Pseudobacter ginsenosidimutans: one gene and its partner. The protein of the gene in region 1 interacts with the protein of each later gene in a pairwise test. Links are inferred from orthologs where the notes say so. Each region holds a gene or a part of one and is shown on either strand. Other genes may lie near its edges.

Region 1 (16,023 bases):
AATAATTCCAGATCCAGCCTGCTCTCTTCTTCCCCGTCATTTTTCAGGATCACGGAATGCCCGCGCAAAGCGGATTCAGCATAGATAGCGCGTTTCACTTCTTCAGGATCGAAGCTCACGGAGAACTGGAGCTTACGGCTGATGTCCTCAATGGTCTGATCAAACAGGATACGGCCTTCGTCGATGATGGTGATGCGGTCTATCAGGCTTTCCAGGTCTTTCACCTGGTGTGTGCTGATCACCATGCATTTGTTCTCATCCAGCGCGCCGGCCATCACTCTGCGGAACTGGCTCTTGCTCATGATGTCCAAACCATTGGTGGGTTCGTCCATCAACAGAACAGAGGCATTGGAAGCAAGACCGAAACTGATCAGCACTTTCTTCTTCTGTCCATAACTCATATTGTGCAGGCTGCTGTCTGTTGGTATTTCGAACTCCTGCACATATTTATTGAACTGCTCCACACTGAAGCGGGGATAAAATGGAGCATGGTATTTCAATAAATGCTTCAGCGGAACATCACTGAGATAGAATTCTTCGGGAACCATGAATACTTCCTGTAAGAACGCCGGGATCCTTTTGCCGGGATCGAAACCAAGTACATCTATCGAGCCCTGGTCAGGAAATAGTAACCCTGCAATATTGCGAAGCAAAGTGCTTTTGCCTGTTCCGTTCTTACCCAGCAATCCGTAAATATGGCCGGACTGCAATTGAAGGTCGAGTCCGGAAAACACTTTCCGTTTCCGGTAGGAGAAATGCAGATTTTGGACCTTGATCATTGCTTGTGTTTTAGTGTACTACTTCAATAGTACACCCAAACATAAAATAGTTTTTTGGTTCCTGCAATTTTTTTTTCGAAGATTTTATTGGCGGTTCAACACGGGTTTATTTTTTACGCAGAAAAAGCGGGATGAACGGAATGACGTACATTGCAAACCTGTTTTTGGCAGGGTGCACTGGTTGAGGAAATCTCTTATTAAACCGCATTGTCATGTACTAAACTCGCCAGCGTTCCGTTAACTGCCTGATTAAAAGAACTTTATGAAAAAAGAACTCATCAGGGAGCAAGCCCTGGAATACCATTCCAAAGGAAGACCGGGCAAAATAGAAGTTGTACCAACCAAAGAAGCAAAAACCCAGCGCGACCTTTCGCTGGCATATTCACCAGGCGTAGCAGAGCCCTGCAAAGAGATCGCCGCCAATCCCGAAAAAGTTTATCAGTATACCGCCAAAGGCAATCTCGTTGCTGTGATCAGCAATGGAACAGCCGTTCTTGGTTTGGGCGATATCGGTCCCGAAGCCGGCAAGCCCGTGATGGAAGGAAAGGGTGTACTCTTCAAAATATTTGCAGACATCGATGTATTCGATATCGAGATCAATGAGAAAGACCCCGAGAAGTTTGTACAGATCGTAAAAGCACTGGAACCTACTTTCGGAGGCATCAACCTGGAAGACATCAAAGCGCCCGAGTGCTTTTACATAGAGCAGAAACTGCGCGAAGAGATGAAGATCCCCGTGATGCACGATGATCAGCATGGCACAGCCATCATCTCCGCTGCTGCACTGCTGAATGCGCTTGAAATACAGAAAAAGAAAATAGAAAAAGCTTCTTTCGTGGTGAATGGCGCCGGAGCCGCAGCCATGGCCTGCGCCAAACTCTACGTGAGCCTGGGCGCACGTCCTGAGAACTTCCTCATGTTCGACCGTAAAGGCGTGCTGCATAAAGACCGTGCTGATCTGGATGGCGACAAGAAACAATTTGCCACTACTGATAAGGCAGGGATCACACTTACAGATGCAATGAAAGATGCCGATGTGTTCATCGGCCTGAGCGTAGGTAATGTGGTAAATGAAGAGATGGTGAAGAGCATGGCGAAGAACCCTATCGTATTTGCGATGGCCAACCCTGATCCGGAGATCGCTTATGATGTGGCTACTGCTGCGCGCAAAGACATCATCATGGCCACCGGCCGCAGTGATTTTCCCAACCAGGTGAACAATGTACTCGGCTTCCCCTTCATCTTCCGCGGAGCGCTGGACGTACGCGCCACGCAGATCAACGAAGCCATGAAACTGGCCGCAGTACGCGCTTTGGCAGAACTGGCAAGAACGCCGGTTCCTGATATCGTGAACACCGCCTACAACGAAAAGAACATCGTTTTCGGTCCTGAATACATCATTCCAAAACCTCTTGATCCCCGGCTCCTGGCCACCGTATCTCCGGCAGTAGCGAAAGCCGCCATCGAGAGCGGGGTGGCGCAGATCACCATTCCTAACTGGGATGATTATGCGATTGAACTCAACAAACGCCTCGGGCTAGACAACCAGGTGATGCGCGTACTCGGCAGCAAGGCCCGCAAGGACCCAAGACGTATCGTATTTGCTGAAGCTGACAATCTTAAGATCCTCAAGGCGGCTCAGATCGCCTATGATGAAGGTATCGCCTTCCCTATCCTGCTGGGTGATGAGAAAAAGATCAAGAGCATTGCGCTGAGCAACAAGATCGATATCGACGAACTACCGATCATAGATCCACGCAGTGATGACCAGGAAGAAAAAAGAAAAGAATACGGCGAGCTCTTCTTCAAAAAGCGCCAGCGCCGTGGTATCAATAAATATGAGTCTGCCAAAATGATGAAAGACCGTAACTATTACGGTTGCATGATGGTGGAAACCGGCGAAGCCGACGGTATGATCTCGGGACTTACCCGTAATTATCCTGATACCATTCGTCCTGCCCTGCAGGTGATCGGCACCGAAGAGAATGTAAAGAAGATCGCAGGCATGTACCTGCTGCTCACCAAGAAGGGACCATTGTTCATGGCGGACACCACCGTGAACTTCAATCCCACTGCAGAAGAGCTGGCAGAGATCACGCTGATGGCGGCCAAGGAAGTGCGCAACTTCAACCTCACTCCGCGCATCGCATTGCTCAGCTATTCCAACTTCGGCAGCAGCGACAGCCCTGAAGCCAGACTGATGAGCAAGGCCCGCGAGATCATCAAACAAAAAGATCCCACCCTGATGGTGGATGGTGAAATGCAAGCCAGTGTGGCATTCAACCAGGACATCCTTCGCGAGAACTATCCGTTCAGCGAGCTGATCGGACAGGAAGTGAATACCCTCATCTTCCCCAACCTGGCTGCCGGAAACGTGGCATATAATTTACTGAAGGAAGTAGGTGGCGCCGATGCTATCGGGCCAATCCTGCTTGGACTGAAGAAACCAGTGCATGTTCTGCAACTGGGCAGCAGCGTGAGAAGTATTTATAATATGGCGTTGGTGACAGTGATAGATGCACAGCTGAAATGCGGCAAGAACCCGGAAGACGCAGTGAGGAAATCTCCCTGGTGGAAGCGGAACAAAAAGTAAGCTTGGCAATAAATCACTAATTTTAGCCGGTTATTGCTGTTGACACCTGTATAGAATTGTAGCTATGACGTTATTTACAGAATTTGGCCGTTACCTGCTGATGATCAAAGGCATGTTTTCCAAACCGGAAAATGGCAAGATGTATTGGAAAGAGCTCATGCACCAATGCGTTGAAATTGGCATTGGTTCATTGGGCATCGTGGTGATCATCTCTTTCTTCATGGGTGCGGTATCCGCACTCCAGACCGCTTACCAGCTGGTAAGCCCGGTGATTCCCAAGAGCACCATTGCACAGATCGTACGCGATACCGTGATCCTGGAATTCTCCCCCACCCTGGTTTGTATCGTACTGGCCGGTGTGGTGGGCAGTAAGATTGCCAGTGAACTAGGGAATATGCGTGTGAGCGAGCAGATAGATGCGCTGGAGATCATGGGCATCAATACCAAATCATACCTGGTAATGCCGAAGATCCTGGGAGCCCTGATCATGATCCCTTTGCTGGTAGTGATCTCCATGGCCCTCGGTATTTATGGCGGCCGTATTGCCGGTGTTGCATCCGGGGTACTTTCTGCCGCCCAGTACGATAAAGGTCTGCTTGGCAGTTACCAGCCTTACAATGTATTCTTCGCGCTGATCAAAGCCTATACATTCGCTTTCATCATTTCCAGTATTCCTGCTTACTACGGATACTACGTGGAAGGCGGGGCCCTGGAGATCGGGCGCTCCAGCACCAAGGCTGTGGTAGTGAGTTGTGTGGCCATCCTGTTTGCTGATTATGTACTGGCAGCACTGCTGTTACAATAAATTTCCCCGGCATGATCGAAGTAAAAAATCTAAAGAAAGGATTCGGTGATAAAACGGTCATCAATGATGTGAGCGTGGTGATGCAGGCAGGCAAATGTAACCTCATCATCGGCGCCAGCGGCAGCGGTAAGACGGTTTTCATGAAATGCCTGGTAGGATTGTTTTCGCCAGACAGTGGCGAGATCCTTTATGACGGACAGAATTTCACAGACATGGACGATGAGGCGCGCAAGGAAGTGCGTAAACAGATCGGCATGCTCTTCCAGGGTTCTGCACTGTTCGACAGCCAGACGGTAGAACAAAATATCATGTTCCCTCTCAATATGTTCACCAAAGACAGTTACCAGCAGAAACTGAAACGGGTGAACGAAGTTCTCGACAGGGTGAACCTGAAAGACGTCAATAAGAAATTCCCCGCCGAACTCTCAGGCGGTATGAAAAAAAGGGTGGGCATTGCCCGGGCCATTGTGCTCAACCCGAAATACCTTTTCTGCGATGAGCCCAACTCCGGCCTCGATCCGCAGACATCACTGGTGATCGACAAACTCATCAATGAGATCACCAAGGAATACAATATCACCACCATCATCAACACCCATGATATGAACTCCGTGATGGAGATCGGGGACCATATCATCTACATGCACAAAGGCGTGAAGGAATGGGAAGGAAGTAACAAAGAGATCATATTCAGCAAAAATGAATTGCTGAACGAGTTCATTTTCGCTTCCGAGTTCCTGAAAGATGCCAAGGACATGCGGATGCTGGAACAGACCGGCAAGATCGATAACAACAGGAATATGGACGACCTGATCAAATAACCCGTCCCTTCCTTTCCATCTTGACCCATTTCCCTTACTTTTGCCCAACTTTTAAATACCCGCTATGAGCATTTTAGTGAATAAACAATCCAAAATACTGGTGCAGGGCTTTACCGGTACGGAAGGAACTTTCCACGCTGTGCAGATGATCGAATACGGAACCAATGTTGTGGGCGGTGTTACCCCCAATAAAGGTGGTACAACCCATCTCGACAGGCCTGTGTTCAACACCGTAGCTGATGCCGTAAAAGAAACTGGCGCCAATGTTTCTATTATTTTCGTTCCGCCTGCATTTGCAGCAGATGCTATCATGGAAGCAGCAGAAGCAGGTATCGGCCTCGTGATCTGTATCACGGAAGGCATTCCTGTTCAGGACATGGTGAAAGCCAAACTGTACCTGCAGGGAACCAAAACAAGACTGATCGGTCCCAACTGTCCTGGTGTGATCACAGCGGGCGAATGCAAAGTAGGTATCATGCCTGGCTTCGTATTCAAAACCGGTAAGATCGGTATCGTATCCAAATCAGGAACTCTCACATATGAAGCTGCAGACCAGGTGGCGAAAGCCGGACTGGGTGTATCAACTGCAGTAGGTATCGGTGGAGACCCCATCATCGGGACCACTACCAAAGAAGCGCTCGAACTGTTCATGAACGATCCCGAAACTGAGGCCGTTGTGATGATCGGTGAGATCGGTGGCGGCATGGAAGCTGAAGCAGCACGCTGGTACAAAGAGCAGCCCAACAAAAAACCTGTGGTAGGTTTCATTGCTGGTCAAACCGCTCCTCCCGGACGCAGAATGGGCCACGCAGGCGCCATCATTGGCGGTGCAGAAGATACTGCTGAAGCCAAGATGACCATTCTTGCAGAATGCGGCATCAATGTAGTGAAAAGCCCCGCCGACATCGGCGCTACCATTGCAAAAGTGATCAAGAAGTAAGCGAAAGCTGAACCCGATATTGAAAAAAGGATGAACGCACTGTTCATCCTTTTTTCATGTACATATATCACGCCGGGCCGCTCATATACAGCCGTTGTTGAAAAATCTTCGTACATTCGGTTACTCCCGGCGCAGATTCCGCGCCAAGCTCCACTGTAGAATATCTCCATTTACTATCATTCCTTCTGCTGATCACACATTCGCAGATGTACACTTCGTGTCCGGATTTTCATTGCTTATCACTAATAACCTGATATATGAAAAATCGCTACACACCACTGTTTCTCTCCCTCTTCCTGGGAGCCAGTATCACTTTACATGCGCAATGCCCGCGACTGGCGGGAATTATGGTAGATGCCTGCGCCACCGGTAATACTGAAAGTCGTAATGAATTTATTTTCTGCGTGAATGGAAATACAAATTTGAATGTGGATGATCTCCGTTTTACCTTTCCAACCGGAGCTGCTATTGGCGCAGGAACAACAGACTTTGCTCCCAATACAGGCCTTGCCCCCATCGGCACCTGCCTGACTGTGCTGGATGATGGTGATGTGATCCCTGCCAATGCTCCTTTCATCATCTTCATGTCGAGCAATGTGGCGGTGGCTTACGACTTCAGTTCCTGGTGCACGGAATTTGGCCAGGTTTATCTATTGTACAAAACCAATCCGGCTCCGGTCCCTCCCGCTTTTCTGAATGAGACCAGTGTAGTGGGTGGTGAGCAACGCAGCGTAACATTCAATGTAAACGGCTCACCTGCCTGCGGCGCTACGTATACTTACGATGTTCCTGTGGGAACGGGCGTTTCAGTGGATGGCAATTTCTTTCGCTTCCCCGAGCCCACTGCAGGCGTGAGCCTGAGCCCTGGCTTTGTCAACAACGGATGCGCCTCTCCTCCCTTTGAGCTGCTGCCGGTTACCCTCGAAGGCTTTACCGCCAGTTACCGGAACAATAATGTGCAGCTCTCCTGGTCAACCGCCACGGAACTCAATGTCAGCCATTTTGAAATACTTAGAAGTTCCGATGGCATTCACTACGCCACTATCGGCACTGTTGCCGCCGCAGGCAATACATCTTCGATTACACGGTACAGTTATAACGATAATAATCCGTCTCCCAGCAGGAATTATTACCGCTTGAAGATCGTTGACCTGGATGGCAGTGCTGAATTCTCGAAGATCATTAGTATCCGCGCCAATGCCAGCGGCATTACCCTGAACAGTCTCTATCCCAACCCGGCCAATGAAGAGCTGGTGATCGAATGGAATGGGATCAGCAATCTGAAAACACAGGTATCGGTACGAAACCTTCAGGGACAGTTGCTCCAAACCCAAACAGTAACAACCCTTGCAGGCTTCAACCAATTGAAACTAAACACCAGTAAGCTGCCTGCAGGACAATATTTCCTCACACTTGATTTCGGCACAGATAATATGGTGCAATCATTCCTGAAACGATGAGGAACAGCAAAGTTGGACTGAACATAAATAAATTGAGAAGCCCCACGCATACTTTACGCTGGGGCATTCTCTTTTCCGCCCCACAGAGTGCCCTGTCGGAGCGGGGGTAAGGCAGAGCGGTCTTGAAAATAAAAGCGATAAAGCCTGGCTCTCCAATACAGCCCAATCCTCACCACAACCTCCAGCCTTCATTCTCCCGCGCCGGTTTATTTTCTCAACCGCAAAGCCTTACCCCTCCGACAAATTCCCCCTCCGGCAAAGGAAAAATCGTAAATTACAGTTACCCCCTCCTCCCTGGTCCCGCAACTAAATTTATTGTGTATGAAACATGTCTACCTGCTTCTCTTCATAGCATGTTACGCCCCCCTGATCCTGCCAGCGCAGCAATGCCCGCGCATTGTAGGCATCATGGCCAACGGATGCGGCACCGGCATCCAGGAAAGCCGTAATGAATTTATCGTTCTGGTGAACGGAAATGTGCCGTTGAACGTGAACGATCTCAATATCATTCTTCCCGGCAACGGCGCTATCACGCCCAGCAATGATGATGATTTTGCCGCCAATACCGGAGCAGTGCCTACCGGTGGCTGCATCTCAACGGTAGATGATGGCGCTATCATTCCGCCCAATACACCTTTTGTGATCTTTATGTCTAACCTGGTGGATGTAGTGTATGATTTTTCGTCACTTTGTGAACAATACGGCGCCGTATACCTGCTGTACCGGAACCTTCTCGAACCCCCACTGCCAACTTTTTTGAGCCAAAGCAACGCTGACACCATTAAAACTGTCACACTCGCGGTAAACGGTGTGGCTGCCTGTTACGCCAATTTCATTTGGAAGCAACAGGTAAAAGGTCAAAGCTCCAACGACGGCGATTTCTACCGGTTCCCGGAACCAGTAGATGGCAAAAGCGTAAGCAATGGATTTGTGAACAACGGTTGTGCATCCCCGGTACTGTACCAGAACTCGAACCCGCTATCCGGCTTCACAGCCACTTATGCAGAGCCAAGCGTACAGCTCAACTGGACCACCGCCATGGAGCTGGACGCCGCTTACTTTGAAGTGAACAGGAGCATCGACGGTTACAATTTTGCCAACGCAGGTACTGTTCAGGCGCAGGGAGCGGCAGGATCGGTTACCCGGTACAGTTATAATGATCCCGGGCCCGTACTCCGAAGAACTTACTACCGGCTAAGGGTCATCGACAGACAGGGCAATTCCGTCTACTCCCGGACCATCAGCGTACGCGCGGGGAACAGTGGCATAACACTGAACAACCTGTACCCCAATCCTGTCAGTGATGTGCTGATCGTTGACTGGACGGGCACCAACAGTGTGAAAACACAGTTGTCTATCCGAAGCCTGGGAGGAAAGATCCTTCAAACCAATACCGTAACCACTGTACAAGGCTTCAACCAGTACAGGCTAAACACTGCACAACTCAGTCCCGGCCAGTATTTCCTGAGCCTGGACTATGAGAATGATAACATAGTAGAGGTTTTCCTGAAGCGATGATTCGCTGAAGCTTAACCAGTCGGCAAGTCATATGGCCCCATGTTTGTACTGTAACAGCATCTCACATGGGGCCATAGGCTTTTTTTAACTTTTTGACGGTATGCAATCCTTTTTCATACCGCATCCCTTTCACGGAAATAAGAACCAGAACCATCGAAATTTGACGACCGGTAGTTCTGATTAGATTTAATACCTTGATTAAAATTTGAATGCATGTTGCTGAAAAAAATCCTGTTACTTATTCCATTATCCTTTTTATTGGTCCTAACCACTACAGCACAAAAAATGAATGCTTACGACAAACTATGGAAAAAAGTGGATTCCCTTCTCAACAAGAGCGGGCTTACTGAATCCGCACTCAAAGAAGTGAACCAGATCTATGCATTGGCCAAAAAAGAGAAGAATGAACCGCAGCAGATCAAAGCGCTTACCTATCGCATAGCACTCGACAGGGAAAAACAGGAATCGGAGCAGGCCGCTACTGCTGCTTTTGCCGCCTTCGATAAAGAGATCGCCGGCACTACAGGCAATACAAAGGCCATCCTGCAAAGCATTGCCGCAGCCAACTACTGGCAGTATTACAATAACCAGCGCTGGCGCCTCCGCAACCGCACAGCTACCGTTAACTTCGTGAAAGATGATGTGAACACCTGGTCAGCGGATGATTTTCATAAAAAGATCACCGAACTTTTCCAGGCATCACTCTCCAATGAAGCGCAATTGCAGCAGACAAAACTTAGTGGCTATGACGCCATCATCCGCAAAGGAAATGTACGCGAGCTTCGTCCTACCCTTTTCGACCTGCTGGCTCACCGTGCACTCGACTATTTCAAATCAGACGACCGCAATATCACCCGCCCGGCTTATCTCTTCGAGATCAACCAGGCAGAAGCACTGGCAGATGTGAACAGTTTTGTGTCGGCAAAATTCCAGACAAAGGATGAACTGTCCAACCAGTTCAAAGCGCTTCAGCTCTTTCAGCGCCTGCTGAAATTCCATCTCAACGATGCAAAACCAGAAGCACTGGTGGATGCCGATATCGAACGTATCGAATTTGCCAACACTTACGGCACCATGTCCAATAAGGATGAACTGTACAAACAGGCGCTGGAAAAGCTCACGGCAAAATATGGCCGCCAGCCCTTTGCAGCACAGGCATGGTACCTGCTGGCCAGTTACTATTCCGGCCTGGCAGGAAGGTACAATGCGCAGGCGGATACAGCCCATCGCTATGAATATGTAAAAGCAGTATCCATCCTTAACCAGGTGCTGGAAGACAAAACCCCATCTGAAGGAAGGGCCAATAGTTACAATCTCCTGCAACAGATCAAACAACCGGTCCTTGGACTGCAGGCAGAGAAGGTGAATGTACCCGCTCAAAACTTCAGGGCCCTGGCCACTTTCAGGAATATTTCCAATTTACAGGCGCGCATCATCAAAGTGAATGATGACGAGCTCGATGAAAACCGCTGGGATGATAAATACTGGAACAAACTCATCAAACAACCTGCATTCAAAACATTCGTGCAACGCCTGCCCGACACGAAAGACTATCAGCAACATACAACCGAAATTCCCATAGCCGGCCTTCCCGTTGGTAAATACATCCTCCTGGTAAGTCCCGATGAATTCTCCCTCACCAGGCCGATGGCAGCACAGCATTTCTATGTTTCCAATATCGCTTACATATCAAGTGAGCACAATCACCATGTATTGAACAGAACAACCGGCGAACCCATCGCCCGCGCTGCCGTTCAGATCTGGAACAGGTATTATGATTACAAGGCCAGCAAGTACCAGGACAGGAAGGGCGAGCAATTCGTAACCGATCAGTACGGCGCCTTCACCGTGTCCCGTTCAAAGACAAGGGATGATAACCAGTACCGGATCGAGATCAGTGCAGGAGAGGATCGCCTTGCCATCCAGGACTATCAATACAACGGCTCCTACAATCCGAATGACAATATTCAGAAAGAGACCAACAGCACCTTCCTCTTCACAGACCGCGCTATCTATCGTCCTGGTCAGATCATATACGTGAAAGGGATCATGGTGAACAGGAATAATTTGGGCAACAAATCATCCATCATCACCAATCGCGCCACTGTGCTGGACCTGATGGATGCAAACGGACAGAAGGTGAGCAGCATCCCCGTAACCACCAATGCTTACGGCTCCTATTCAGCCCGCTTCACATTGCCCACAGGTTTGCTCAATGGCAATTTCAGGATCGTGGACACTTTCACTAAATCCGATGTCAACTTCAATGTAGAAGAATACAAACGCCCGAAATTTGAAGTCACCGTTGATCAGCCAACCGGCACTTACAGACTGAATGAAACCATTACCGTGGAAGGAACTGCCAAAGCCTATGCCGGCAATAATATCGACGGAGCCAGTGTGAGCTATCGCGTAGTTCGCCGGAATATCTATCCTTTCTATGATTATTATTTGCCCAAGATCTGGCCTCCCGGCAGAATGGATGAAGTGGAGATCACCAATGGCACCACCACTACAGATGCCAATGGTAAATTCAAGGTTAGCTTCAGTGCATTACCGGAAAGCAATGCAGATAAAAAATCGATGGTCAGGTTCATTTATCAGGTAAGCGCAGACGTTACTGATATCAATGGCGAGACCCGAAGCGGCAATACCAGCGTGAGCGTGGGTTTCCAGGCTTTGGTGCTTAGTGTGGATGCTGAAAATGAATTGCCTGTTGACAGTCTTGCTACTATCCGGGTCAACAGTACCAATCTCAACGGCGCATTCGAAAAAGCAACCGTAACACTGAATGCTTATCCTTTGCAAGCGCCCCAGCGCCAGTTCCGCAGCCGTTACTGGGAGCAACCCGATGAATTTGTATTGACGGAAGAAGAGTACCATCGCCTCTTCCCCAATGATATTTATAAAGATGGGAACCAGCCATCCAAATGGCAACGCGGCGCCAGTGTACTGAACATTACAGACACAACCAGCACCGATGGTAAATTTGCTACAGGCAAACTGAAACTGCCCGCAGGATGGTATGTGATCGAAGTGACCACCAAAGACAAGTTCGGAGAAGAAGTGAAAGCACTCAAATACCTGCTGCTTTCCGCCGCCACTGATCTCCATCCGGAAGCCTACTTCGCCATCGATTCGAAGAAACAGCCCTATGAACCGGGACAGACCATTCAGTATACCATCAAAACCAACCTGGGCAAGGCTTTCATCATTCGAGACCTGGTTCGTAAAGATGAAAAGTATGTAAAGGACTTCATCACCCTCACACAAAACAAACAATCCTTCACCATTCCCGTTACCGAAGAAGACCTCGGTAATATTGGCGTAACGATGGCTTTTGTGAAGAACAACAGGTTCTATACCGCCAGTGACATGTTCGCAGTTCCTTACAGTAATAAGGAACTGAAAATAACATACGAAACCTTCCGCGATAAAACGCTTCCCGGCAGCCAGGAAAAATGGAAAGTGAAACTGAGCGGCTCGAAGAATGAAAAAGTAGCGGCAGAAATGCTAACAGCCATGTATGATGCGTCCCTGGACCAGTTTGTGGACCATAGCTGGAATAAGCCTTCGCTCTATCCACAGCTTTATATGAACAAATACTGGAACGGCCGGGCCAATTTCGCATCTGTTCAGGCAGACAGGAAAAATATCAATACAGACTATCAAAGTTTCCGCAAGGAGTATGATGAGCTGGAAACGGGAGTTGATGTAAATGGATATTTCGCGGGAGTTGGAAACGAAAGACTGATGTACATGCGCAGTGCCGCGCCGGCAGCAGCAAAGAAGGAAATAACGCTTGCAGATGGCGTCCCCGTTGCACTTGAGGCGAGTGCAGAAGCAGGCAACAGCAAAGATGAGGCTTTTGCTCTTGCTGATTCAACAAGCAGCAAATCTGCTCCTGCTCCTTCACCATCCGTTCGCACCAATCTCAACGAAACCGCCTTCTTCCTTCCAGAGCTTCAGACAGATGCCGATGGCAATGTTGAATTCTCATTCACTATGCCTGAAGCCCTCACCACCTGGAAATGGATGATCATGGCGCATACCAAAGAGCTGGCCTTCGGCTATAGCACCAAGAACATTATCACTCAGAAGGAGCTGATGGTTCAACCCAATGCGCCCCGCTTCCTTCGCGAAGGAGACCGCATCGATTTCAGCACCAAGATCGTGAACCTGAGCGGTAAAGAGCTCACCGGACAGGTACAGCTGCTGCTCGTCGATCCATCTACCAATCAATCCGTGGACGGCTGGTTCAACAATGTAATGCCGAATCAGTATTTCACAGTGGCAGCCGGACAAAGCACGCCCGTGAGCTTTTCCATGCTGATCCCTTATCAATATAACCGTCCGCTTACCTACCGTATAGTAGCTGAAGCCAAAGGCGGAGAGCAGAGCCTTTCCGATGGAGAGCAAGCCATCCTGCCCGTAGTGAGTAATCGTATGTTGGTCACCGAAAGCCTGCCACTCCCGATGCGTGGCAATGGCAGCAAGGATTTCAGCTTTACCAAATTGTTGCAGAGCGGTGGCAGCGAAACACTGGGCCATCAATCCCTCACTGTTGAGTTCACCACCAATCCTGCCTGGTATGCAGTGCAGTCGCTGCCCTACCTGATGGAGTATCCTTACGAATGCGCAGAACAATTGTTCAATCGCTATTATGCCAATGCACTTGCCACCAATATCGCCAATTCAACCCCAACATTGAAAGCCACTTTCGAGCGTTGGAAGAATGCGGACACCAGCGCCCTCCTGAGTAACCTGATGAAGAATGAAGAACTGAAATCAGTACTCCTGCAGGAAACGCCCTGGGTATTGCAGGCGCAGGATGAAACCAAACAGAAGAAACAGATCGGTCTGCTCTTCGATATGGTTCGCATGAGCACCGAGCTGCAATCATCCCTCAATAAACTGCTGGACCTCCAGAGCAGCAATGGCGGATTTGTGTGGTTCAAAGGCGGTCCTGACGACCGCTATATCAGCCAGTACATCGCAACCGGCATCGGCCGTTTAAGGCAGCTCAATGCATTACCGAAGGATGCGGAAGGTATCACCGGTTTGATCGAAACCATCGTTCCCTATCTCGATAAAAAAATAAAAGAGGATTACGATTACCTGGTGAAGCATAAAACAAAGCTCACTGATAACAATCTCGGCTATACGCAGATCCAGTATCTCTACATGCGCAGCTTCTTCCCCGAGATCAAGGTTCTGGCTGCCAGCAAGACTGCCTACGATTATTATCGCAAGCAATCGCAGCAGTTCTGGCTGAAGCAGAACCGTTACATGCAGGGCATGATCGCCATTGCGCTGAACCGCACAGGCGATAAAACTGTGCCCAAAGCCATCATGGCTTCCCTGAAAGAAAATGCGATCAGGAACGAAGAGATGGGCATGTACTGGAAAGAGACCAATACTGGTTACGGATACTACTGGCACCAGGCGCCAATCGAAAAACAGGCACTGCTCATCGAGGCATTCAAGGAAGTAAGCAACGATACAAAAGCAGTGGAAGACGCCAAAACCTGGTTGCTGAAACAAAAGCAAACACAGAATTGGCGCACCACCAAAGCCACTGCCGACGCGGTTTACGCTTTATTGTTGCAAGGTAATAACTGGCTCGCATCAACACCGGAAGTGCAGGTTACACTCGGCAGTCAAACGCTCCGCAGCAATGAAAAGAACCAGGAAGCAGGCACCGGATACTTCAAGGATGCGATCGAAGGCAGCAAGGTGAAACCTGAAATGGGCAATATTAAAGTGACCGTGAGCAATGCAGCCAACAGCGCCGCTCCCAGCTGGGGCTCTGTATACTGGCAGTATTTCGAGGATATGGACAAGATCACACATGCAGCCACACCGCTCAACCTGCAGAAAAAATTATTCGTTGAAAGGAATTCAGATCGCGGACCGGTTCTCCAGCCCGTGAACGAAGGCGATATCCTCAAAGTTGGAGACAAAATAAAAGTACGCATAGAACTGCGAGTTGACCGTGATATGGAGTACGTGCATATGAAAGACATGCGCGCAAGCTGCATGGAGCCCGTGAACGTGCTGAGCGGCTTCAGATACCAGGGTGGCCTCGGTTACTACGAAAGCACCAAAGATGCCAGCACCAATTTCTTCTTCGGATATCTCCGCAAGGGAACCTGGGTGTTCGAATACCCGATGTTTGTAACCCATACCGGTAATTTCAGCAATGGCATTACCACCATCCAGTGTATGTATGCGCCGGAATTCACTTCACACTCCGAAGGAGTAAAAGTTGTAGTGGAAAAATAGAAAGGGCGACATAATTTTGCCCTCATGCAAATCGACATCCTCATCATAGGCCAGGGCATTTCAGGAACCTTCCTCAGTTGGTATCTCCAACAGGAAGGTTTCTCTTTTTTGGTGATAGACCAACCACAATCCAATACAGCCTCCAAAGTGGCGGCAGGAGTTATCAATCCCGTTACCGGCCGTCGCATCGTCAAAACCTGGATGATCGATGAAGTATTGCCCTTTGCATTGAACGCTTACCAGTTGCTAGGTGAAGCAATCGGCGTAACGGCCATCGAACAGAAGAATGTGATCGACTTCTTCCCAACTCCACAGATGAAGGTGAGTTTCGATAAAAGATTTGAAGAAGACCAGCAATACCTCGCGAAGCCATCAGACGAGAACAATTTCCGCCCCTGGTTCAATTACGATTTCGGATACGGGGAAATACAACCTGCTTACCTGGTAAATCTCCCCGGTATCCTACCTGCTTACCGGCAGCGTCTGCTCAATAACCAGCAGCTCCGCGAAGAATGGTTCAACCATGAACAATTGCAAGTGAGCAACCACAATATTCAATACAAGGATATAACGGCTACGCACATACTATTTGCAGATGGTATCACCTCCGCATCGTCTCCTTACTTCAACGCTTTACCCTTCGCTCCCAACAAAGGTGAAGCCCTCTGGCTGGAGATCCCCGGCCTCCCTGATACGCACGTATTCAAACGCGGCTTCAGCCTGATCCCCTGGAGCAGGGATGTGTTCTGGCTTGGCTCCACCTATCTCTGGGAATTTGATAATATCGATCCCACGCCCGGCTTCGGACAGTTTGCGGAGACC
Region 2 (15,829 bases), 4.2 Mb from region 1 along the record:
TCCAGGCAGGCAGTTTCACTCACCGTTGTGAATGCAGTGGTGGGCAGCAATACACTTCGTCCCAATTTCACAGGAACAGGCACCATCAGGTATATTGATACATGGCCGATCAGTTATGGCATCTTTAATTTGAGTTCCAACCTGTATTCAAGAGAAGCAGGGATCACTACCCTGGGCTTGTTTCAGATGCCCGATACACTGGCAAAGGATCAGCCACTTTTCAACCTGCAGCTGAACCTGCCGGAAGCATCCATTCATTCGCTTTATCTCACCGGCACCGTTGCCGAACCGGATACCATGCTGATCAGGGATATAGTTCCCGGTTATGCTTCTTCCGATACCAGCATGGGCATTCGTTTCGTGAATCTCAGCAAGGGCAGCGATCCTGTTACTGTGAACCTGCTTGGGCAACCGGACGGATCAGAAGCCGGAGCGCTCGCTTATAAAAAATATACCGGCTTCAAAAAATACCGTGTGAGAAATGGTGTGGGCAAATACGTTTTCGAGTTCCGCAATACGGTAACCGGTAATGTGGATGCCACCTACACTGCCGACTTCATTGATGAGATCAATAACCGCTATGTATACAGGAATTTTACAATTGCCTTCATCGGTAAGCCAGGCGGAACAGGAGCTGAAGCATTTAAAACAATGCTGATCCAGCATGGAAACTAACAGGAATAATTAACCGCTTTTATAACGATTATTATGAGCATACTCAAAATTGAAAACCTCTCCCACAGGTATAGCACAGCCTGGGCGATCCGGGACATCAACCTGGAGATCAACCAGACGGGAGTGATCGGATTGCTTGGCTCCAATGGGGCCGGCAAGTCCACCACCATGAACATCGTTTGTGGTGTAGTGAACCAGACGGAAGGCACTGTAACCATCAACGGTTACGATACCAGGAAACAACCAGAGCTCTCCAAAATGGAGATCGGCTTCCTGCCGCAGACGCCGCCGGTGTATACAGACCTTACCGTGGATGAGTTCCTTACCTATGCAGCGGAGATCCGCCTCATTCCAAAGAACAAGATCAAAGCCGCCGTAGGGGAAGCGATGGAAAAATGCCAGATCTCGCATTTCAGTTCAAGGCTGATCAAGAATCTCTCCGGTGGTTATAAACAGCGTGTGGGCATTGCACAGGCGATCATCCACAAACCCAAACTGGTGATCATGGACGAACCTACCAACGGCCTCGATCCCAACCAGCTGATCGAAGCAAGAAAACTGATCCGGGAGATTGCGCAGGATAGAACAGTCCTGCTCTCTTCGCATATCATGAGCGAGATCCATATGCTTTGCCGGGAAGTGATCATGATCGAGAACGGCCGCATCATCTTCTCCGATTCCATGGATGCTTTCAACAACTATGTACAGCCTGCCAGCATCCTGCTGAAGATGGAGAATGCACCGGATCAGCAGGAGATCCTCCAGATCAAAGGCGCCACCAGGCTGGAATACATCTCAGAAAAGCAATACCGCCTCTTCTTTGACGGCGACCAGGAAATCACTGAAAGGCTCATCAAAGCCAGCGTGGCAAACGACTGGCGCCTCCGCGAGATCTCACTCGAAAAAGGACAGCTGGACGATGTGTTCAGGCAATTATCCTCCCAACCACACTCTTAATTTTTTCCGATGAAACTGATATTAAAAGTTGCGCGGACCGAGCTCCGCAATCTATTCTATTCCCCTGTCGCATGGTTTCTGACCATCGCGTTCATGGCGCAATGCGCACTTTTCTACACCATCATGGTGGAAAAGATGGCCCGCTTCCAGGAATTGTTCGTCAAGAATAATTCTGAATGGATCGGTTTCAATGATTCACTTACACAAACCATCTTCCTGGCCGATCAGGGCATTTTTGTGAATGTATTGCAGAACCTCTTTCTATTTGTTCCCTTGCTCACGATGGGACTGATCAGCAGGGAGATCAATAACGGCACCATCAAACTATTGTATTCTTCTCCATTGAAGATAAGGCATATCGTGTTGGGCAAATATCTCGCAACGATGGCTTACAATGTGTTACTGGTGGGCATTGTGGGTGTTTTTGTGATTCTGGGTATGACCAATATCGAGTATGTGGATTATGGAAGATTGCTCACCAGTCTGCTCGGATTCTTTATGCTGGTTTGTGCTTATACCGCTATCGGTATTTTCATGAGCAGTGTAACTACCTATCAGATCATTTCAGCGATCGCCACTTTCACTATTATCTTTTTCCTTTCTTACATTGGTGAGCTCTGGCAGAAGTATGATTATATCCGCGATATCACGCACTTCCTGTCCATGAAAGGAAGGGCCATCAAATTGTTGAGTGGTCTGATCAGAACAACGGATATCATTTATTTCGCAACCATCATCGTCATGTTCCTCGGCTTTACTCTGTTCCGACTGAAAGGGGCCAGGGAATTTGTTCCAACATACAAAAAGTCGATCCGCTATGTTTCGCTGATCGTTGTTTGTCTGGCAGTGGGCTATATCACATCAAGACCAGGACTGATCGGATATTGGGATACTACCAGGGATAATATCAATACCATCCATCCTAAAACCCAGGCCATCCTTGCCGGATTTGAAAAGAATGAACCGGTGGAGATCACACTGTATGCCAATATGCTTGGAAGGAATTGGATGCAGGGGGGAATGCCTGAAAGAAGAATGGATTATATGTGGAGGCTATGGGAGCCCTATCTCCGCTTCAAACCGGATCTGAAATTCAAGTTTGTTACTTACTATGATATTCCTGACAACGATTCAACTTTGTACAAGGCTTTTCCCGGGAAGACCAAAAAGCAGATTGCTGAAGAGATCGGTAAAGGGATCGGTGGAGATGTAAGTAAGTGTATGCCTCCTGAAGAAGTGCGTAAAATGATTGACCTCACACCGGAAGGCATGCAGCTGGTGTTGCAGGCGAAGTACAAAGGCAGGGCCACTTTTATTCGTACGTATGTGGACGGTGTTACATGGCCTAATGAAACGAATGTGAGTGCTGCCTTTCTCCGTTTGCAGCAGGATACCATGCCGAAAGTATTGTTCACCAGCGGAAACCTGGAACGCAGTATTTTCAAATCCGGCGAAAGAGAATATGCGGGTGGAGTAACCGATATCTCCAAGCGTGCGAGCCTGGTCAATATTGGATTTGACAATGATACCATCAATCTCGATCAGCAGGATATTCCAAAAGGTATTTCATCATTGGTGATTGCTGATCCTAAAACGGCCTTGAGCCCGGTGAAGCAGGACAAGATCCGTAAATACATTGCCGGGGGCGGGAATGTTTTCATTTTGACTGAACCCGGAAAAACTGACCTGGTAAATCCGCTGCTCGCAGAAACCGGTACTGAATTCATGCCGGGAACGATAGTGGAGATCAGTAAGAATGAAGCACCCAATATGGCGCTGCCCTTTGTGACGAAGGATATTGAAAAGATGGCGCCTGACGCAATACAGAAGCTCCGCCTGAAGATCAAGAATGAAAGAAAAACACCCAAAAGAAGACATGTGAAAATGCTTGGTACCACTGCCATCAGGCAATTACCTGGAAGTTCTTTCAGTAAGTATAGTTTCCTGCAGACGAATTCGCAAAACGATATCTGGATTAAGATGGGCCATTTGGTAGCGGATTCTACTGCTCCCGTCTTCTCTCCGCAGGAAGGCGATTTCAGGGATAGTTCATTTTCGCTGATGGGTGGCATTTACAGGAATATCAATGGGAAAGAGCAACGCATCATGTTATCCGGTGATGCTGACTTCTTCAGCAACAGGAGAAGCAATGGAGATGATATGTTGTTGTTCGGTTTCAGCTGGCTGGATAATAACCGCTTTCCCAATTTCGCTGTGCGCCCCAGTCCGATGGACCTGAACATCAAGATCAGTTCTGAAACAGCCAATATGCAGGTTTGGGTATTCCTGTACATCCTTCCGGCAATAGTGTTGCTGCTCGGTATCGTATTACTCGTTCGCCGCAAACGCAAATAATATGCAGATGATCTTACAAACAGACGATCAAACGATAGATGACCTGCGCCTGTTCAGCAAGCGCGATACACCCGGCATCTTCGATATCTATAATACAACGCATACACGTGGCGCAGAAGAGCTGCTCCGCGAAATGTTCCGATCTCCTCTCTCCAACAGGGAGGAGATCAACCGCCGCAGCGCCATCATCGGGCATTTCTGTAAAACAGGAATGAAGTTCCCCTTTGAATCAGCGCTTTTCGATATGGCGGAGAAATACCTTACAGACAGCGCTGATGCCGGAAAAGGCAGCACGCAAAGCATGCTCAGCGAAAAGGAGATCCTGAATGGTGTAACCTCACTGATCAGCCTCATCCAGCAGACGAAACAATTCCTGCATTCGGAAGATGTCCGAAACCTGCAAGCGTTTGCACCTGAGCGTGAGGCCATCGGAAAACTGCTGGATGATCCTGCGCTGGAACCTGTGCTCAGCGAAAAGTCGCAGGGAAAGATCTCCTACGCAGCGGTCACCGCCTTCGATGTATTGCTGCGCGTACGCGAGAGAAGCAAGATCGAAAAGCTGCTGTCGCAGATCTACCTGCTGGATGTATACATCTCTGTAGCGATGGTGGCTGCTAAAAGGAATTTTGTCTTTCCTGTTGCGCTGGATAATAAAAAAGGGGAATTGAAAATTGATGGTTTGTATCATCCCGAGCTGAAGAATCCCATACCCAACGATATAGTCATGGATCAGAGCAGGACACTTGTATTTCTTACCGGCGCCAATATGGCCGGTAAGAGTACATTCCTGCGATCACTGGCTACCGCCGTGTACATTGCCCATATGGGATTCCCTGTGGCTGCAAAACGGATGGAATTCTCGGTTATGGATGGCATTTATACTACCATCAATCTGCCGGATAACCTGGGGATCGGCGCCAGCCATTTCTATGCGGAAGTTTTACGCGTAAAGAAAGTGGCAACAGCCCTGAGCCAGGGGAAATCACTCTTCATCATTTTCGATGAGCTCTTCCGCGGCACCAATGTGAAAGATGCGCATGAAGCCTCTGTTGCCATTGCGCTGGCCTTTGCCGGCAGGATGAACAGCCGTTTCATCATTTCATCACATATTGTGGAGGCTGCCGGTAAGCTGGCAACCAAACCGAATATCGATTTCCTCTTCCTGCCTACGCGTATGAACGGGCATGTTCCCGAATATACCTACACGTTGGAGCATGGAGTTACCAACGACAGGCACGGGATGATCATCATCCGGAATGAGGGTATCCTTGAAACTTTGAAGAACGGCCGCAAGCGCGCTGTGTAAAGACATGGTGAGCAGTTGGTGCGTGCACCCATGCATGTAAAGTTGGTTGCACAGATGGTTACCCGTAGCACGCACCGCTGATTCACAGCACATTCTAAAATAAAACAACAATGAGTTTCAGAATAGACAGGCAGACACTGGATGAATTGAACCTGCTGGGCAAGTTCCGTCAGGGTTCTGTGTACCATTTGTTCAACCAGGTGAAAACGAGGGGAGGAGAGCAGTTGCTGGACATGATGTTCCGCGATCCGCTCACTGATGCTGCCAGTATCAACACCCGCAGCAGCATCTTCCGTTACTTCCAGGAGCAGCAGTTATCCTTTCCCTTCGATGTGCAGCAGGTGACGCTTATGCGTGAATACCTGGATGCAGGCTCCGGAGGCAGCGCCCCGATGGTGCTGGCTGGTATGGTAGTGAAGAAAGTATTGTCTGGCCTTACACGTGATGAGCGATACAAGAAAAATATCCAGGGGCTGCAGGCTACCATCGTTACCCTTAAAAAAACTGCCGGCATCATTGCGCTCCTGGAGCACAAGAGCGGCCCTTTTGCCGCCAGGATACTGGCAGTAAAAAAGATACTGGAACAGCCCAATATGGCCCGGCTAACGGAGATGGATATCTACCAGGCACTCCCTGTTCAAACACTAGCCTTTTACGAGCACCTGCTGAAAAGCAGGCTGACTGTAGAAATGGAAGCGGTATTGCAGTTCATCTATGAACTGGACGTATACATTGCCGTTAGTTCTGTTGCCGCCAGGAAAAAATTCTCCTATGCAGTAGCGCTGTCGCCGGAGAAGAACCTGCTGTCGGTTCAGGACCTGCGCCATCCCTGCATCGATAACGCCATTGGCAATGACCTGCTGATGCAGGAGAACAGCAATGTGATCTTCCTGACCGGGGCCAATATGGCGGGTAAATCCACCCTGATGAAATCCATCGGTATTGGTATGTATCTTGCCCATATGGGTTTCCCCGTGGCCGCGCAAAAAATGGAATTCTCTGTTCGTGAAGGATTGTATTCAAGTATCAATGTGGCCGATAATATCGGTCTTGGTTACAGTCACTTCTATGCAGAAGTGGTGCGTGTAAAGCAAGCTGCCGATGCGGCAGCCAGCGGCCATCGCCTTTTACTGATGTTTGATGAGCTGTTCAAAGGCACCAATGTAAAGGACGCCTATGATGGTACACTTTCGGTTACAGAAGCATTTGCTGAGTACCAGGATTGTCTGTTTATCGTATCTACGCATATCATCGAAGTGGGAGAGGCGCTGAAAGGTACGCCCAATATGCAGTTTCGCTTTCTGCCTACTATTATGGAGGGATCGAGGCCGCGCTATACGTATAAAGTGGAGCAGGGGATTACAGAAGACAGGCAGGGAATGCTTATTATTATGAATGAAGGTATCCTGGATTTGATCAATTCATAAAACATAGATATCACTTATCTTTTAAAAGAAATATCATCTAAGTGATATCTAAGGGATATGTAAGTAATATCTAAGCAATATCCTCTGATATCAAGGCACTTGTTAAGAACCCGCCCGCGTCAATGGAAGCGGGCGGGTTCTTAACAACACGCAGCATTTATTATTCGAAGATAACAGTCCAGTTATTCTGATGGAGATAATCCAGTGTGAGTATATAATGTTTCAGGACTTTGTTCTTTATCTCAATGGAATCGCAACTGATGTAACCTTCGCGGTGGAATTTTTCAGGTGATACAATATAAACTTCAACCGGAAGATTATCTTCCCAGCAATTATCTTCTTGTTTTTCATAATCCTCACGGGGTTTGAATTCATAAAAGCTAATCCCGCATTTGCCATCCCCTCCGGTTTTGTACAGTTCGCCAAGCAATAACGTGAAATCAGTTCTATTCTTGAATATGATCTTTTTGTGGCAGTTGGGCCCTTCTTTCTGGTAGCATTTCATGCTCAGAAGGGGGAGTAATATGCAGATTAGTATTGTCTTTTTCATAAGCAGGGTTGATGGGTTACTTGTAGCGCAATTTGAAATCGACGGCCCTCAGTTCATTTTCCGAGAGGTTGTAATGTTTGAGGAGGGGATATTTTTGAAGTACAGAATCGCAGTGTACCATATTGTGGTTGATGAACAATGCGGGATCGGCCACGAATATTTCCAGCACTTTTGTATTATCGTCTATTTCCTCTTTGCAGATAGGGGGATTTGTTCTGTATTCTTCCTGTGGCGCAATCTTCCAGCCATCCAGGTAGCATCGTCCGTTCTTCGTGTATTTGTAGGCGTAAATGACGGTGTCCGCAGATTCATTGATGAAGGTTACATCCGAGTAAACACAAGGTTGATAGTCCTTACAGGTACCGGCCATCAGTGGCAGCAGGAATAAGATCATGAGTTTCCTCATTGCAGGGTTTGATGACTGACCATAAAAAAACAGGCGCCGTTGCAGGCGCCTGTTTTTTTATACTGATTTTGATATTGATCATGATTAAGCTACGGCTTTGTTCACCAGTGCAGCTGCTTCACTCAGGAGGATGGCAGACTGAACTTTCAGGCCGCTTTCTTCGATGAGTTTCTTGGCTTCTTCTGCATTGGTTCCCTGAAGACGTACAATGATGGGCACTTCGATATTGCCGATGGATTTGTACGCGTCGATCACACCCTGTGCAACCCTGTCGCAACGCACGATACCACCAAAGATATTGATGAGGATCGCTTTTACTTTGGGGTCTTTCAGGATGATGCGGAAGCCGGCTTCTACTGTGGTAGCGTTGGCAGTACCGCCTACGTCCAGGAAGTTGGCAGGCTCGCCACCGCTGAGTTTGATCATGTCCATAGTGGCCATGGCCAGACCAGCGCCGTTCACCATGCAACCTACGTTACCGTCCAGCTTCACGAAGTTCAGGTTGTATTTACCTGCTTCCACTTCTGTGGGATCTTCTTCGCTGATATCGCGGAGTGCTTCCAGGTCTGGGTGACGCATCAGGGAGTTGTCGTCCAGGTTCATCTTACAGTCAACTGCGATGATCTTCTCGTCTGATGTTTTGAACAGCGGGTTGATCTCGAGCATGCTGCAATCCAGTCCAACATATGCATTGTAAAGATTGGTCACAAATTTCACGCAGTTCTTGAAGGCTTCGCCTTTCAGTCCCAGGTTGAATGCGATCTTACGCGCCTGGAAGGGGAGAAGGCCGCCACTGGCATGTACCCACTCTTTGAAGATCTTGTCTGGCGTGTTATGGGCCACTTCCTCAATGTCCATACCACCTTCAGTGCTGTACATGATCACATTCTGACCTCTTCCGCGGTCGAGCAGGATAGAGAGGTAGAATTCTTTTACGGGATTAGGTCCGGGATAATATACATCTTGCGCCACCAGTACCTTGTTCACCAGTTTGCCGGCGGGTCCGGTCTGGATGGTTACCAGTGTGCCGCCCAGGATATTGCTGGCGATCTGTTTGATCTCCTCAGCGCTCTTACCCACGGCTACACCGCGTTGTTCGCTGCCCTGGATCTTACCTTTTCCGCGGCCCCCGGCGTGGATCTGTGCTTTCACCACGGCGAAGTTATTGCCGAATTGTACTTTCAGATTTTTGTAGGCTTCTTCTGCTGCATCTGCCCTGTCTACCGGAATTCCTTCCTGAACAGGCACATTGTATTTTTTCAGTAATTCTTTCGCCTGGTACTCATGGAGATTCATGCGGGGAAATTTTTGGCGAAAATAGGAAAAACGAACAATAGTTGCGAGAGGAATAGTGAGCTATATTTGCGCATCTATGAGTAACATCATCCGGCAACTGGAAGAAACAACCGCATTTCTGCGTGGTGTGTACCCTCATGTTCCTGCCATCGGTATCATACTGGGCAGCGGTTTGGGCAATTTTGCCGCCCATATCCGGTCCGAACTGGAGATACCCTACGAAGCCATCCCGAATTTTCCTGTTTCAACTGTGGAAGGCCATCGCGGACGTCTCATTTTCGGAACCGTGGCCGGCAAAAAGGTAGTGGCCATGGCTGGCCGTTTCCATTTTTATGAAGGATATTCCGCAGAACAGGTGGTATTCCCGGTGAGGCTGATGAAATTCCTTGGGGTGGAAACCCTGCTCGTTTCCAATGCAGCCGGTGGTGTGAACCCGGGATTTGCAGTGGGCGACCTGATGGCGATCACTGACCATATTAGCTTCGCTGTGGTGAATCCGCTGCTGGGAAAGAACGAAAGCCAGCTGGGACCACGTTTTCCTGATATGAGCGAGCCATACAATAAGGAACTCATCAAATCCATGAAAGAAATAGCTGCCGGAAGCGGCATCAAACTGCAACAGGGTGTTTACTTCGGTGTGACCGGACCAACATTCGAGACCCGCGCAGAATACCTCATGATCAACCGCCTCGGCGGCGATGCAGTAGGCATGAGCACCGTGCAGGAAGTAATTACGGCTAACCATATGGGTATGAAAGTGGCTGCCGTGAGTGTGATCACAGACCTGGGTATTAGAGAAGAAGATAATGTGATTACCCACGAAGAAGTATTACAGGCAGCGGCCGAAGCAGAACCGAAACTGACAACACTCTTTACAAAGCTGATCGAAAAACTGTAGAGCAACCGGCAACAGCGCCATGAAGCGCAAACTTTCTGTTAATTGGCAAAGAATGAAGCGAAGGTTCAATAGCATCATAATATTAATCACTAATTTTCCGGCCGTTAATCCGGCAATTATTTTGACAAAGAGATATTTATTCATAGCAACAATTTTATTGTTGACAGGTATCATGAATAATGCCACTGCACAGGATCCTTTCCGCAGGCTGCAGGGCATGCGTGGCATTGGTGGCGGCGGTGGAACAGCTGATTCACTGGCGCACCGTACAGGTTTGGAAGATTCCATCACTATCCGTTACCGTTATCTCGACTCCAGCAGGCTGCGCAGCTTCGATTCTTCTCTGACTGATTTCGGCGGAAGGTTTCCCCAGCCCTGGAACTATATCAACCTCGGCAACCTCGGAACAGCTGCCAGGAACCTGATCTATTCACCCATCATGAAACCCGGTCTTGATCCAGGTTTCCATAATCTCGATCTCTACCTCTGGAATGTGGAGGAAACAAAATTCTATACCACCACCAGGCCCTTTTCCGAAGTTGCTTATGTACTTGGTAGCAGGGCAGAGCAATACATCAATCTTACACATACGCAGAACCTTCGCCCCAACTGGAATGCGGGCTTTCAATACAGACTGATCAATTCACCCGGTACATTTCAGAACCAGAGCACCAACCATAACAATTACAGGTTCCATAGCTGGTACCAAAGCAAGAACAAACGCTACCAGAATTTTGTGGTGGTAGTGGGGAATAAATTGCAGGCAGGAGAGAACGGTGGTATCAATACGAAGATGCTCGATACTGCCACCTACAATGAAAGATCCTCCATTCCCACTTTCCTCGGCGTAGACCAGCCGGGCAGCAGGAACTTCTTTACTTCGTCTATACAAACAGGTTCTTTTTATACCACCGGCGCTTACATGATGCGGCAGCAGTATGACCTGGGACAAAAAGATTCCATCGTAACAGACTCCAACGTCATACAGTTGTTCTATCCCAGGCTGCGACTGGAACATAGCATCAGCTACAATACATACAAGTACCGCTTCAGGGATGCGGATGGCGACAGTGCTTACTACAAGAGCAATTACGATATCAATTTCGGAGGCAGCAGGGGACCCTTCTTCGCACAGGATTTCTGGAAAGTGCTCAGCAATGATTTCTCGCTGTACCAGTTCCCCGATGCAAAGAACCCGCAACAATTCATCAAGGTAGGCGCAACTTATCAAAACCTCGAATTCAGTTCGCAATACAGGGATTTTCAAAAAGCAAGGATCAAGGACAATAATATCTTCCTGCACGGAGAATACCGTAATAAAACGCGCAATCAGAAATGGGATATCGAAGCCTTCGGGAATCTTTATGTGAATGGAATGAACTCCGGCGATTATACCGCTTACCTGAGCCTGCAACGTTTGCTCAGCAAGAAGATCGGTTATCTGCAGGTCGGATTCCAGAACACCAACCGGACGCCTTCCTTTGTATTCGATCCCTACAGCGGATTCTGGTTTGATCCGGCACAAACACTCAGCAAGGAAAACATCACAAACATATTCGCGGCTGTGGATGTTCCCAGTCTCAAAATGAAATTGAGCGGAAACTATTACCTGATCTCCAACCTGGCTTATTTCAGAAGCTTGCATGTGGCAGACCAGGAAAGTAATCCATTCAATATTTTGCAGGTAACGGCGCAGAAGCAATTCAGTCTGGGCAAACGATGGAACTGGAGAACCTGGGCCGTGTTCCAGCAGCGTGCAGGCGATGGTCCTGTTAACATGCCACTCTTCACTACCCGCAACCAGATCGGATACGATGGCAATCTTGGATTCAAGAATCTCGAAATGAGTGTTGGCCTCGAAGTCCGCTATTTCACTCCATATTATGCAGATCAATATTCTCCCATCAAAGGGCAGTATACTTTCCAGGATAGTGCAAAAGTGAAACTCGAAATGCCGGACATCGGCGCTTACCTGCATTTCCGGATCAAGACCTTCACCGCTTATGTGCGCGTGGAAAACCTCAATGCCCTCGATCCTTCCACCGGAAGTTTTACCAATAACAATGTTCCAACCCTCAATTATCCTTATCCCGGCATGCAATTCAGGGTGGGGATCTTCTGGGCATTTGTGAACTAAACAAGCTGTTAAAAATCAGTCATTTGAATTTGGGGCTTTCAGAATAGGAAAATACCTCCTATTTTTGTTTGGAATGAAAAAGGCATTTGTAGCCATATTAGCCATTCTGTATATCACCCTCACCTCCGGTGTGATCGTGAACGTGCATTACTGCATGGGGCATATCGCCAGTGTGGAATACGGCTATGATGATCACGATGTCTGTGGCAAATGCGGCATGACCGGTGAAAAAGAAGGTTGTTGTCATACCGAATACAACCTGGTGAAAGTGGACGATGAGCACCAGTCCATTCCCGCAGATCTCCCTTCATTCCAGATGCCGGTGAGCATCATTCCCGATGAGATCGTATGGATCGATCCCGCTCCGGCAAAACCTGTTACCACTGCATTTACTTACGAGGATCCCCCGGATCAGTATTCCAATTCGCATTATCTCCATCATTGTGTTTTCCTGATCTGATAGAAGGCTGTAATTCGGACATATCTATTCTTTGTTTGAAAACAACTTTTATCATTTTCTATTTTAATTTTTATGAAAGCACAATCTATCTTTCTGTCAGTTTTTATTTTGTTCGCAGCCTTCACCGTTAACGCGCAATCCGGTCTGAAAAAAGATACCATCAAAGTTTGGGGCAATTGCGGTATGTGTAAAAAAGTGATCGAGAAATCCGCTCTCACTGCCGGCGCCAAAACTGCCGACTGGAATACCGATACCAAAGTGCTCACTGTAGCATACAATGCAAAATCCACCAACGGTAAAAAGATCCAGCAATCCATTGCCGCTTCAGGATACGATACACAGGATCTCACTGCCAGCAATGAAGCATACGATAAACTTCATGGCTGCTGCAAATACGACCGCAAGGAAACTGCTAACGTAAAGGAAGAAGCGAAAAGCTGCTGCGAAGGAAGTGATAAGGCTTGTTGCAAGGACGGCGACAAAAAAGACGCCACCTGCACCAAAGAAGGCCATAAGACCGGTGAAGCTCCCAAAAAGCATCACTAGTCCATTCTTATCATTTTACTAAAACAGCATTTATGAAAAAGATATTTGTCCTGGCAGTGGCCACACTGCTCGGTTTTGCCGGTATGGCTCAGTTTAAGAGTGCATCCCTTCAGGCAGCAGGACTTACCTGCGCCATGTGTACCAAGGCCATCAACACTTCACTGGAACAACTTCCCTTTGTGAAAGATGTGGATGTAGACATCAAAACATCCAGCTTCATCATCAATTTCAAAGAAGGAAGCAATGCAGATTTCGACCAACTGAAAAATGCCGTGGAAGACGCAGGCTTCTCTGTAGCCAAACTCTCCGCCACCGGCAATTTCAACAATGTAAAAGTGGAAAACGATACGCATGTTCAGATCGGTGGCAAGAACTATCATTTCCTCAATATCAAACCCCAGACCCTGGATGGTGAAAAAACCATTGTGCTGGCAGACAAAGATTTCATGGGCTCCAAAGAATTCAAGAAGATCAGCGCTGCCACTAAAATGAGTTGTGTTCAAACCGGAAAAGCTGCTGCCTGCTGCACCAAAGACGGCATCAGCGCCAATAGCCGGATCTATCATGTAACCATCTAAGACTGACGAATGAAGCAATTTTTTATAGGGGCATTACTGCTCATGACGGGTTATGTACTTACCGCGCAGGAGCTATATGTTTTCTCAGAACCTGCCTCCAATGTGCCGGCAAAGTCGGTGAGCGTGAAGTATTCCGGGAAGTTCCTGAAGTCTTCGCATAATGATCGCATTGAGCAAAGGCATATGCCGGAAGTAATGCTGGGGCTGAGCAAGGAATGGATGCTGCGCGCTTCCACCACCATGTCTGATATGTATTCCAGCAATCTACGCTGGGAAAGTGCAAAACTGTACACCAAGTATCGCTTCCTCTCCAACGATGATGTGCACAGGCATTTCCGCATGGCGGCTTTTGCCGAAGCATCCTACAGCCGTAACGAGATGATGTACGATGAGCTCAGTCTTGAAGGGGACCAGAGCGGCATCCAGGGCGGTGTGATCCTCACACAGCTCTGGGACAAACTGGCCGTTTCAACCACCCTGGGTTACCTGCAGGTGATACAAAGCCAGCCGCCACTGCATCATGTGGGTATGGAAAAATTCCCGGAACAGGCATTCAATTATTCATTGTCTGCCGGCTACCTGTTATTGCCCCGGCATTATACGAGTTATAAGCAGACTAACGTGAACCTATACGCGGAATTGCTGGGACAGCAGACCCTTGACAATAAGAAATTCTACGTGGATTTCGCTCCGGCCATTCAGTTCATCTTCAACAGTACTGCCAAGCTGAATGCAGGATACCGCATCCAGCTGAACAGCGATATGAACCGGATGGCGCAGAACCGGTTGCAGCTAAGCTTTGAGTATGTGTTCCTTAATGCGCTGAAAAAGAAACGTTAGTACACAATTCTATAAACTGTTCCTGTAATTGTGTAACAGGCCTGGTAGCGGTGCGTGATAACTTTGTAACATCAATTTATTATCATGGAAACCGCTACCAAGTCCCTTATCAGCAAAACGATCCCTGTAACCGGCATGAGCTGTGCCGCCTGCGCTGTGAGCGTAGAATCGATGCTCGCCGCTACGGAAGGCATCCGGGAAGCAGGAGTGAATTTTGCCACACAATCAGTGCGTGTGTTGTTCGATCCTTCAAAAACGAATACCAGCGCCATGCAACAGGTGATCCGTAGTATCGGATACGACCTGATCATTGACGAAGAAAATGCCACGGAGAAACAGGCCGAACTCCAGGCATCGGCATATAAGCAGTTGCAAAGGAAAACCATCGCGGCTGCTTTACTTACCTTACCCGTGGCCGTTATAGGTATGTTCTTCATGGATATGCAATACGGCAACTATATCATGTGGGCATTGACCACACCGGTATTGTTCGTTTTCGGTAGTTCTTTTTATATCAATGCGTGGAAGCAGGCACGTATGGGCAAAGCGAATATGGATACCCTGGTGGCGCTGAGTACCGGTATCGCTTACCTGTTCAGTGTTTTCAATACGCTGAACCCGGGTTTCTGGCATAGCAGAGGTTTGCATCCGCACGTGTACTTCGAAGCTGCCGCTGTGGTGATCGTATTCATCATGGTGGGCAAACTGCTGGAACAAAGAGCCAAGAGCAATACCAGCGCCGCCATCAAGAAACTGATCGGATTGCAACCCAAAACTGTCTGGGTGATCAAAGACGGTGAACCAGTTGAACTGCTGGCAGCACAGGTGCAGCCCGGTGATATCATCCTGGTCCGTTCAGGAGAGAAGATCCCTGTGGACGGTGTAGTGGAAGAAGGAGAATCCTATGTAGATGAATCCATGATCTCCGGTGAGCCCGTTGCCGTACACAAGACCAAAGGCGTTCCCGTTTTTGCAGGCACCATCAATCAGAAGGGAAGCTTCCGTTTCCGCGCCGATAAGGTAGGCAGTGAAACCATGCTGGCCAATATCATCCGGATGGTGCAGGAAGCACAGGGCTCCAAAGCGCCTGTACAAAAACTGGTGGATAAGATCGCTGGTATCTTTGTGCCGGTGGTGATCGGGATCGCTATCCTGGCCTTCCTGGTCTGGGTGCTGGCTGGTGGTAACAATGCCGTTACCCATGGATTACTGGCGATGGTGACCGTACTGGTGATCGCTTGTCCCTGTGCGTTAGGACTGGCTACACCAACCGCCATTATGGTGGGAGTGGGCAAGGGAGCCGAACAGGGTATCCTGATCCGCGATGCGGAAAGCCTGGAGCTGGGCCATAAAGTGAATGCCATCGTGCTGGATAAGACCGGCACCATCACAGCCGGT

What was found.
Region 2: the proteins of sucD (region 1) and sucC interact in binary tests that used the Escherichia coli proteins (3 or more experiments, as listed by UniProt). The link is inferred for Pseudobacter ginsenosidimutans from one-to-one orthologs.

The regions. Positions count from the first base shown.
Region 1 is NZ_CP042431.1:338,904-354,926, forward strand. What follows is about bases 4,002-7,000. They hold sucD (succinate--CoA ligase subunit alpha), read left to right. Parts: upstream 4,002-5,062; coding sequence 5,063-5,938; downstream 5,939-7,000. Other genes in these bases: FSB84_RS01365 (MlaE family ABC transporter permease), read left to right, coding at 4,002-4,177; FSB84_RS01370 (ABC transporter ATP-binding protein), read left to right, coding at 4,189-4,998; FSB84_RS01380 (T9SS type A sorting domain-containing protein), read left to right, coding at 6,196-7,000. Outside these bases: FSB84_RS01355 (ABC transporter ATP-binding protein), read right to left, coding at 1-779; FSB84_RS01360 (NADP-dependent malic enzyme), read left to right, coding at 1,042-3,372; more of FSB84_RS01365, read left to right, coding at 3,437-4,001; more of FSB84_RS01380, read left to right, coding at 7,001-7,398; FSB84_RS01385 (T9SS type A sorting domain-containing protein), read left to right, coding at 7,720-8,916; FSB84_RS01390 (alpha-2-macroglobulin family protein), read left to right, coding at 9,130-15,201; FSB84_RS01395 (NAD(P)/FAD-dependent oxidoreductase), read left to right, coding at 15,226-16,023. UniProt on the Escherichia coli protein: Succinyl-CoA synthetase functions in the citric acid cycle (TCA), coupling the hydrolysis of succinyl-CoA to the synthesis of either ATP or GTP and thus represents the only step of substrate-level phosphorylation in the TCA.
Region 2 is NZ_CP042431.1:4,556,841-4,572,669, forward strand. What follows is about bases 6,867-9,671. They hold sucC (ADP-forming succinate--CoA ligase subunit beta), read right to left. Parts: upstream 8,973-9,671; coding sequence 7,761-8,972; downstream 6,867-7,760. Other genes in these bases: FSB84_RS17990 (hypothetical protein), read right to left, coding at 6,881-7,270; FSB84_RS17995 (hypothetical protein), read right to left, coding at 7,287-7,676; FSB84_RS18005 (purine-nucleoside phosphorylase), read left to right, coding at 9,049-9,671. Outside these bases: FSB84_RS17965 (hypothetical protein), read left to right, coding at 1-675; FSB84_RS17970 (ABC transporter ATP-binding protein), read left to right, coding at 709-1,632; FSB84_RS17975 (Gldg family protein), read left to right, coding at 1,642-3,987; FSB84_RS17980 (MutS-related protein), read left to right, coding at 3,995-5,293; FSB84_RS17985 (MutS-related protein), read left to right, coding at 5,404-6,720; more of FSB84_RS18005, read left to right, coding at 9,672-9,870; FSB84_RS18010 (putative porin), read left to right, coding at 9,992-12,007; FSB84_RS18015 (HYC_CC_PP family protein), read left to right, coding at 12,081-12,467; FSB84_RS30805 (heavy-metal-associated domain-containing protein), read left to right, coding at 12,540-13,013; FSB84_RS18025 (heavy-metal-associated domain-containing protein), read left to right, coding at 13,046-13,591; FSB84_RS18030 (hypothetical protein), read left to right, coding at 13,601-14,431; FSB84_RS18035 (heavy metal translocating P-type ATPase), read left to right, coding at 14,516-15,829. UniProt on the Escherichia coli protein: Succinyl-CoA synthetase functions in the citric acid cycle (TCA), coupling the hydrolysis of succinyl-CoA to the synthesis of either ATP or GTP and thus represents the only step of substrate-level phosphorylation in the TCA.